One region of the Streptomyces sp. NC-S4 genome, then DNA from elsewhere that is predicted to be linked to it. Evidence: riboswitches for the same ligand, from Rfam matches in the RefSeq annotation. Region 1 holds a riboswitch; the other holds the start of a gene.
The links. A riboswitch is a leader RNA that binds a small molecule or an ion and turns the genes downstream of it on or off. The one in region 1 is predicted to bind ZMP and ZTP.

Region 1 (4,633 bases):
ACGCCGGGCTTCTTCTCGGAGTCGAAGCGGATCTCGGCCTCGGTGTCGGTGACCGCGCTCTTGATCTTCTTCTCGGTGACCTTGGGCTCGTCGAGGAGGTTGATCAGGCCCTTGGGGGACGAGGCGGACTTCGACATCTTGATCGCCGGGTCCTGGAGGTCGTAGATCTTCGCGACCTCCTTGACGATGTGCGCGGCGGGGAGGGTGAACGTCCGGCCGAACCGGCTGTTGAAGCGCTCGGCCAGGTCGCGGGTCAGCTCGATGTGCTGGCGCTGGTCCTCGCCGACGGGGACGGCGTTCGCCTGGTACAGCAGGATGTCGGCGACCTGCAGGATCGGGTACGTGAACAGGCCGACGCTGGCGCTGTTGACGCCGCCCTTGGCGGACTTGTCCTTGAACTGGGTCATCCGGCTGGCCTCGCCGAATCCGGTGATGCAGTTCATGACCCAGCCGAGCTGCGCGTGCTCGGGCACGTGGCTCTGGACGAAGAGGGTGCAGCGCTCGGGGTCCAGGCCGGCGGCCAGCAGCTGCGCGGCGGACAGGCGGGTGTTCGCCCGCAGGTCCTTCGGATCCTGCGGCATGGTGATCGCGTGCAGGTCGACCACCATGTAGAAGGCGTCGTGCGTCTCCTGCAGGGCGACGTACTGGCGGATGGCTCCGAGGTAGTTCCCGAGGTGGAACGAACCGGAGGTGGGCTGGATGCCGGAGAGCGCGCGAGGACGATCAGAAGCCATGGCTTCATTCTCTCAGGTGCGGGGGCGGGCCCGTGCCCGCCGTCGGCCTGATCCAATCGCCGGCGGGGCTGGAAATTCCAGCCCCGCCAGGGGGCACCTCCCAGCGGTAGCTGGGGGAGATCGGGGCGCGGGGGTCCGGGGGCGGCGCCCCCGGCCACGGCGCCGCAGGTCAGGCGAGCGGCAGGCCCGGGGCCGGGAAGGCGGCCATGAGGTCCGTCACCTCGGCGCGGATCACGGCGAGGGCCTGCTCGTCGCCCTTCGCGGCGGCGTCCACCGCCCGCGAGATCCAGTCCGCCACGACCGGCATGTGCTCCGTGGACAGCCCGCGGGACGTCAGCGACGGCGTGCCGATGCGGATGCCGGACGGGTCGAAGGGCTTGCGCGGGTCGAACGGCACCGTGTTGTAGTTCACGACGATGCCCGCCCGGTCCAGGGCCTTGGCCGCGGTCTTGCCCGGCACGTCCTTGCCCGTCAGGTCGATCAGGATCAGGTGGTTGTCCGTACCGCCCGAGACCAGGTCGAAGCCCTCCTGCAGCAGCGCCGCGGCCAGCGCCCTGGCGTTGGCGACGACCTGGTGCGCGTACGCCGTGAAGGACGGCTGGGCCGCCTCGTGCAGCGCCACCGCGATACCGGCCGTCGTCTGGTTGTGGGGGCCGCCCTGCAGGCCCGGGAAGACCGCCTTGTCGATGGCCTTCGCGTGCTCCTCCCGGCACATCAGCATCGCGCCCCGCGGACCGCGCAGGGTCTTGTGCGTGGTGGTGGAGACGACGTCGACGTGGTCCGCCGGGGACGGGTGCGCGCCGCCCGCGATCAGGCCCGCGATGTGGGCGACGTCGGCGACCAGGATCGAACCCGCCTCCCGCGCGATCTCCGCGAAGGCGGCGAAGTCGATCGTGCGCGGCAGGGCGGTACCGCCGCAGAAGATCAGCTTGGGCCGCTCGGCGAGGGCCAGCTCGCGCACCGCGTCGTAGTCGATCAGCCCGGTGTCGGCCCGGACGCCGTACTGGACGCCCCGGAACCAGGAGCCGGTCGCCGAGACGCCCCAGCCGTGGGTGAGGTGCCCGCCCATCGGCAGGGCCATGCCCATGACCGTGTCGCCCGGCTTCGCGAAGGCCAGGTACACGGCCAGGTTGGCGGGCGAGCCGGAGTACGGCTGCACGTTGGCGTGGTCCACGCCGAACAGGCCCTTGGCCCGCTCGATCGCCAGCGCCTCGACGCGGTCGATGTTCTGCTGGCCCTCGTAGTAGCGGCGGCCGGGGTAGCCCTCGCTGTACTTGTTCTGCAGCACGGTGCCGGAGGCTTCGAGGACGGCCGCGGACACGTAGTTCTCGCTGGGGATCAGGCGCAGGGTCTGCGCCTGCAGCACTTCCTCCGCGGCGACGAACGACGCCAGCTCGGGGTCGGTGGCGGACAGGGCGGGATGGCGGCTCGCGGACATGGCGGGCTCCTCCGGGGTCGATGTGATCGGTACCCCGCGAGGCCCAGGCGAGCGGCCCTGTATGCGGTCGAGCGCGCACGACTCCCCCGGAGTTGGTTCTCCGTACGCCAGTCGCCGTGCGTACCGGACACCTTAGCGGGCGCGCCGGAAGAGAGGTTTCTGCGTCCGCGATACGAGCGACGATAAGAAGGTGACGCCACCCTCGTCACCGCTTCACCCGGCGCTGCACCGCGCCGGACGGACGATCGGAGATCCCGTGTCGACAACTGCTGATGCCATCCGCTCCGCAGACGCGCACAGCGCGCACAACTACCATCCGCTGCCGCTGGTCGTCGCGTCCGCGGAAGGCGCGTGGATGACCGATGTCGAGGGCCGCAGATACCTCGACATGCTCGCCGGGTACTCGGCCCTCAACTTCGGGCACGGCAACCGCCGTCTGATCGACGCCGCCCGCGCCCAGCTGGAACGGGTCACGCTCACCTCACGCGCCTTCCACCACGACCGCTTCGCCGAGTTCTGTACCGAGCTCGCCGCGCTGTGCGGCAAGGAGATGGTGCTCCCCATGAACACGGGGGCGGAGGCCGTGGAGACGGCGGTGAAGACCGCCCGCAAGTGGGGCTACGAGGTCAAGGGCGTCCCGGACGGGCACGCCAAGATCGTGGTGGCCGCCGACAACTTCCACGGGCGCACCACGACCATCGTGTCCTTCTCCACGGACCACGACGCCCGTGACCACTTCGGCCCGTACACGCCGGGCTTCGAGATCGTCCCGTACGGGGACCTCACCGCGCTGTCGCACGCCGTCACGGAGAACACCGTGGCCGTGCTGCTGGAGCCGATCCAGGGCGAGGCGGGGGTGCTGGTGCCGCCGGCCGGGTACCTGAGCGGCGTACGGGAACTGACCCGCGAGCGGAACGTCCTGTTCATGGCGGACGAGATCCAGTCGGGTCTGGGGCGTACCGGCCGGACCTTCGCGTGCGAGCACGAGGGGGTCGTCCCGGACGTCTACATCCTCGGCAAGGCGCTCGGCGGCGGTGTGGTGCCCGTGTCGGCCGTGGTCGCCGACCGGGACGTGCTCGGGGTGTTCCGGCCCGGGCAGCACGGGTCCACCTTCGGCGGGAACCCGCTCGCGTGCGCGGTCGCCCTGGAGGTCATCGCGATGCTGCGCACCGGCGAGTTCCAGGGCCGCGCCACCGAGCTGGGCGAGCACCTGCACCGGGAGCTGAACCTGCTGGCCGGCGGGGGCGCGGTGACCGCAGTACGCGGCCGCGGCCTGTGGGCGGGCGTCGACGTCGACCCGTCGCGGGGCACCGGCCGGGAGATCTCCGAGAAGCTGATGGAGCTCGGGGTGCTGGTGAAGGACACCCACGGGTCGACGATCCGGATCGCCCCGCCGCTGGTGATCAGCAAGGAGGACCTGGACTGGGGCCTGGCCCAGCTCCGGTCGGTGCTCGGCGCGTAGGGCGCCCCGGTCACCGCGGCCTAGAGGATGACGTGGGGCAGGAAGCGGGCGTACTCGTCCGTGACCGGCCCCGCCGATTCGCGGATGCCGAGCCCTGCCGCCTCGTCCTCGACGACCCATGCGCCGAGCACCACCCGGTTGCCGTCGAAGTCGGGCAGCGGGGCAAGGCCCTGGAAGCAGTACCGCTCCCCCTCCTCCGGTACGAACGGCTCGCCGCCCCCGCCCGGCCCGTGCAGGGTGACCCCCGCGCCCTCACGGCCGAGGAGGGGCTTGGCCACGTAGCCGCCGGACCCGGGCTCGGCGAGCTCGCGCGGGCCGTCGAGGTAGGCGGGCAGCAGGTTGGGGTGTTCCGGGAAGAGCTCCCACAGGATCGCGAGCAGCGCCTTGTTGGACAGCAGCATCTTCCACAGCGGCTCGATCCAGGCCGTGGTGCCGGAGCCGCCGCCGTGGTCGTACGTACCGAGGACCTGCGGGCCGAACTCGTCCGTGGCCAGCCACTCCCACGGGTAGAGCTTGAAGCAGGAGCGGATGAAGCGGAGCTTCTCGTCCACGAACCGGCCGGACAGGCCGTCCCAGCCGATCTGCTCGACGGACAGGGCGTGCGTCTCCAGCCCCGCCTGCTCGGCGGTCTCCTGGAGGTAGGCGACCGTCATCAGGTCCTCGCCGAGCTCGTCGGTCTCGGAGTGCGCGAAGTGCAGCGGGCCGGGCGGCAGCAGCTCGGCCTGGCGCCGCCAGGCGTCGACGAGGCGCTCGTGGAGGGAGTTCCACTGGTCGGCGCCGGGGAAGCGCTCCTCCATCCAGAACCACTGGGGGCTGGCCGCCTCCACCAGGGAGGTGGGGGTGTCGGCGTTGTACTCCAGCATCTTGGCCGGGCTGCCGGTGCCGTCGTAGCGCAGGTCGAAGCGGCCGTAGAGGGAGGGCTGTTCGGCGCGGCGCCGCCAGGACTCGGCGATCAGCGCGGCCAGCTCCGGGTCGGTGATGCCGAGGTCGGCGAAGCGG
Region 2 (4,633 bases), 1.7 Mb from region 1:
TGCGCTCACGGGTGACCCCGTACACGCGGCCGATCTCGTCCAGGGTCTTCGGCTGGCCGTCGTTGAGGCCGTAACGCATGGAGACCACGCCCGCCTCGCGCTCCGAGAGCGTGCCCAGGATGGACTGGAGCTGCTCCTGGAGGAACGTGAAGGACACCGCGTCCGCGGGGACGACCGCCTCGGAGTCCTCGATGAGGTCACCGAACTCGCTGTCGCCCTCCTCACCCAGGGGGGTGTGGAGGGAGATCGGCTCACGGCCGTACTTCTGGACCTCGATGACCTTCTCGGGGGTCATGTCGAGTTCCTTGCCCAGCTCCTCCGGGGTGGGCTCACGGCCCAGGTCCTGGAGCATCTGGCGCTGCACGCGGGCGAGCTTGTTGATGATCTCGACCATGTGCACGGGGATGCGGATCGTGCGCGACTGGTCGGCCATGGCACGCGTGATCGCCTGCCGGATCCACCAGGTCGCGTACGTGGAGAACTTGAAGCCCTTGGTGTAGTCGAACTTCTCCACGGCGCGGATCAGACCGACGTTGCCCTCCTGGATCAGGTCCAGGAAGAGCATGCCGCGGCCGGTGTAGCGCTTGGCGAGGGAGACCACGAGGCGGAGGTTGGCCTCCAGCAGGTGGTTCTTCGCCCGGCGGCCGTCCTCGACCAGGATCTCCAGCTCGCGCTTGAAGGCGGGCTTGTGGTCCTCCTCCTCTTCGAGCTTGTACTCGGAGAAGAGACCCGCCTCGATGCGCTTGGCGAGCTCCACCTCCTGCTCGGCGTTCAGGAGCGGCACCTTGCCGATGAGCTTGAGGTAGTCCTTGACGGGGTCGGCGGTGGCGCCGGCCACCATGACCGTCTGCGCCGGGGCGTCGTCCTCGTCGTCGTCGGACAGGACGAAGCCCTGGGTGCCGCCGGCCTTGGGCGCCTCGTCCTCGGGCTCGTCGACCAGGTCCTCGGCAGCCCAGTCCTCGCCCTCGACGACGGGGGTCTCGCCCTCGTCGGCGTCCTTGGCGCTGGTCTTCTTCGCCGCGGTCTTCTTCACGGCGGTCTTCTTGGCGGCGGTCTTCTTGACCGTGCGCTTCTTCGGTTCGGCGGCGGCCTCGGCCGACGCCTCGTCCCCGATGGAGGCTGCCGACGGAGCGGATATCGCCGTGGCGGTGGTCACGGCCGTGGCCGCGGTGGTCACCGCGGTCTTGCGGGCGCCGATGGGGCGCGGCGCGGCGGTGGCCTTCTTGGTCACGGTGCGGGCCGGGGCGGCGGCAGCCTTGCGGGGCTTCTTGGCGGCAGCCTTGGTGGCGGGGGCCGCGCTGACGTGAAGGGCGACACCCTCCTCGTCCAGGACCTGGTTCAGGCTGCGCAGGACCCGCTTCCACTGGTCCACCGGGATGCGGCCGGCCTCGAAGGCCTGGCGCACGTCGTCACCGTTGATGTGACCCTGCTCGCGGCCGCGCTCGACGAGCGCGACGAGGGCCTCGGATTCGGCGATCTCCGGAGGGAACGTACGGGACGGGCTGAGCGACACAAGGAGCCTCTCGTTGCGAACAGATAAGGGTGGGCGGGACATCATCGCGCGAACTCGGGAAACAGACCCGAGGGGGGTCTGTATTCCGGGCCGCGCGAGGACACCTGTCGGTTCATCGCATGCCCGAGTCGATTCGTTACGCGCTGAATTGAGTGACCTGCGCCACGCTGTGGCCGCGCAACCGATCCGGCGCAGATCCGTCCGCCCTTCAGGTCAGCCCGTTTTGCGGGCTTCGATGAGGAAGCGGGCGGTGTGAGCGACGAACGGACCTTCGCGTTCGATCTGTTCGTGGAGCTCACGCAACCGGTCCCGGTACTGCCCGACCGTGAAGCCGGGCACCATCCAGATCACCTTCCGCAGAAAGTAGATCACGGCTCCGATGTCGTGGAACTCCGTGCGCAGCCGCTCGGAGCGCAGATCGAGGACCTCGAGGCCGGCCGCGGTGGCGTCGGCGACCGCGTCGTCGGGGTGCCGGGCGCGCCGGACCTCCTCCGGCTGCGGGCCGAGGAAGTACTCGACGAGCTCGAAGACGCTCGCCGGACCGACCTGCTGCGAGAGGTAGCTGCCGCCGGGCGTCAGCACCCGCGCGATCTCCTCCCACCAGATGGTCACCGGGTGCCGGCTGGTCACCAGCTCGAAGGCCGCGTCACCGAAGGGCAGCGGCGGCTCGTCGGAGTCGGCGACCACCACCGCGCCCAGTGGGTGCAGCAGCCGCGTCGCCTTGTCGATGTTCGGCGGCCAGGACTCGGTGGCGGCCGTCAGCGGCGGCAGCGGAGCGCACCCGGCCAGTACCTCACCGCCGCCGGTCTGGATGTCCAGCGCCGACCGGACCAGGGTCAGGCGCTCGGCCATCAGCTTCTGGTACCCCCAGGAGGGACGCTGCTCGGTGGCCCGGCCGTCGAGCCAGGAGAAGTCCCAGCCGTCCACGGAGACGGACTCGGCCTCGGCGACAAGATGGTCGAAAGTACGCGTCATGCATTGATCGTCCCAGGTCGGACGCCCGACAACCACCGGATATGTCGACTACAGTGGTCGGCGGGCCGTGACTGGCGTTCGGGTGGATCACCACCGGGGAGCGGCCCGGCGTACCTGTGGACCTGCGGTACGCCGAGTGCCGCGCGCCTGGGCGAACCGCGAGATCCGCAGCGACGTTCAGGAGACCCCGTGACGACCGCCCAGACTGCCTCTGTTCCCGCCTCTGCTCCTGTCGCCGGCTCCGCCCGGCTGATGGACGGCACGGCCCTCGCCCGCCGCATCTCGGAGCAGACCGCCGCCTACGCGGCGAAGATCACCGAGCGCACCGGCACCGCGCCCTGCCTCGCGACCGTGCTGGTCGGCGAGGACCCGGCCTCCGTGACCTACGTCCGCATGAAGCAGAACCGCTGCGCCAAGGCCGGGATCACCTCCCGCCACGTCGAGCTGCCGGCCGAGACCACCACCGAGGAACTGGTGGCCACCCTCACCGCGCTCTCCGAGGACCCCGAGATCAGCGGCATCCTGCTCCAGCACCCCGTCCCGCACCACATCGACGAGCGCGCCGCCTTCGAGGCCATCGCCCCGGGCAAGGACGTCGACGGCGTCACGATGCACTCCTTCGCCGCCATGGGCTTCGGACTGCCGGGCTTCGTCTCCTGCACCCCCGGCGGCATCATGCGGCTGCTCGCCGCCTACGACGTGGACCTGACCGGCAAGCACGCCGTCGTCGTCGGCCGCAGCGCGATCCTGGGCAAGCCGGCCGGGATGCTGCTGCTGGAGCAGAACGCCACCGTCACCTACTGTCACTCGCGCACCCAGGACCTGCCCTCGATCGTGCGCCAGGCGGACGTGCTGGTCGCCGCCGTCGGCAAGGCCGAGTTCATCCGGGGCGAGGACATCAAGCCGGGCGCGGTGGTCCTGGACGCCGGGTACAACGAGGGAAACGTCGGCGACGTGCACTTCGAGTCCGCCGCCACCCGGGCGTCGCTGATCACGCCCGTGCCGGGCGGTGTCGGTCCGATGACCATCGCCGTACTGCTGGAGCAGACCGTGCGGGCGGCCGCCGCACAGGCCGGCCTGGACCTCGCGGAGCTCTGATCCCGGCACGCGGATCCCGTACGCGCATTCGCATCCCGCACGCACGCCCCGGACCCCGGTCCGGGGCGTCGTGCTGTCCCGGGGCCCGTGCGCCTCAGGCGCCGACCGGTCCGGGGACCGGGTCCGGTGCGTCGGCGGCGGCCGCCTCACGGGCCGCGGCGACGATGTCGGAGGTACGGAACGCGTGGGCGAGGGCGGTCAGGGGCTGCCGGCCCAGGCGGTAGGGCTGCGGGATCGCGGCCGGCGCCGGCCCGGATCCGCGGGCGGCGGCGGCCTTGCGGTGGCAGGCGGCCGCCAGAACGGCCGCGTCCGCGACCGTGGCCGCGTTCGCCTCGCTCAGCCCCCGGCCGCGGGCCTCCTCGTACGCCGCACGGCGCACCCTGGGGTCGAACCAGCCGGCCAGCGCCAGGATCCCGTCGTCGATGACCGACTCGCGGTGGATGAGCCGGATCCCCACCGGGGACCACCAGGCCAGCGGGACGGTCCGCCCCTGGGTCGCGGCGACTTCGCGCAGCGCCTTCCACAGCGGGCGCAGCCGCCGGTACTGGCCGAGGGCCAGCCAGGTCGCAGACCCGCCGACCAGCGGCACGAGGAACCCGGCACCGAGCAGCAGCCCGGCCGCCCCGGCCAGGGGAGGCGCCACGTCCGTGGACAGGAACACCCAGTCGCGGCCGGCCCAGCGGGCCACCACCGAGGCCCACTTGGCGGCCAGGTAGGCCAGGTCCATCAGCCCGGCGACCACGATCAGGGCCAGCCCCGTGCGCAGCGGGCGCAGTGCCCGGTCCGCGACGGCCAGCCACTTGGCGCACAGCCAGGTCAGCGCCGAGGTGCCCAGGGTGTGCGCCACGAGAAAGCAGACGATCATCTCGCGGATCCAGGGCGTCGTCGCGTAGTACGTGTCCAGGTCCCGGAGCCGTTCCACCGGCGCGTCGCCGATCACGAAGAGGACGACAATCGCCGCGGTCGCCGTGCCGAACAGGGCCGTGGTCAGCCGGGTGGCCCGGCGTACGGCCGCGGGCGGCCCGCCCCGCCACTGCAGGACCAGGA

Region 2: linked by a shared signal. The riboswitch ahead of ACXNSR_RS31280 (bifunctional 5,10-methylenetetrahydrofolate dehydrogenase/5,10-methenyltetrahydrofolate cyclohydrolase) and the one ahead of ACXNSR_RS23805 (serine hydroxymethyltransferase) in region 1 are both predicted to bind ZMP and ZTP.

Annotation. Positions count from the first base shown of each region.
Region 1 is NZ_CM135937.1:5,265,850-5,270,482, reverse strand. Features, by position in the region: gene trpS (tryptophan--tRNA ligase) at 1-734, opposite strand, end outside; gene ACXNSR_RS23805 (serine hydroxymethyltransferase) at 904-2,172, opposite strand; ZMP/ZTP riboswitch at 2,207-2,297, opposite strand; gene rocD (ornithine--oxo-acid transaminase) at 2,429-3,634, shown strand; gene ACXNSR_RS23795 (glutathionylspermidine synthase family protein) at 3,655-4,633, opposite strand, start outside.
Region 2 is NZ_CM135937.1:6,960,654-6,965,286, forward strand. Features, by position in the region: gene ACXNSR_RS31270 (RNA polymerase sigma factor) at 1-1,513, opposite strand, end outside; gene ACXNSR_RS31275 (methyltransferase domain-containing protein) at 1,727-2,488, opposite strand; ZMP/ZTP riboswitch at 2,546-2,648, shown strand; gene ACXNSR_RS31280 (bifunctional 5,10-methylenetetrahydrofolate dehydrogenase/5,10-methenyltetrahydrofolate cyclohydrolase) at 2,741-3,586, shown strand; gene ACXNSR_RS31285 (MAB_1171c family putative transporter) at 3,681-4,633, opposite strand, start outside.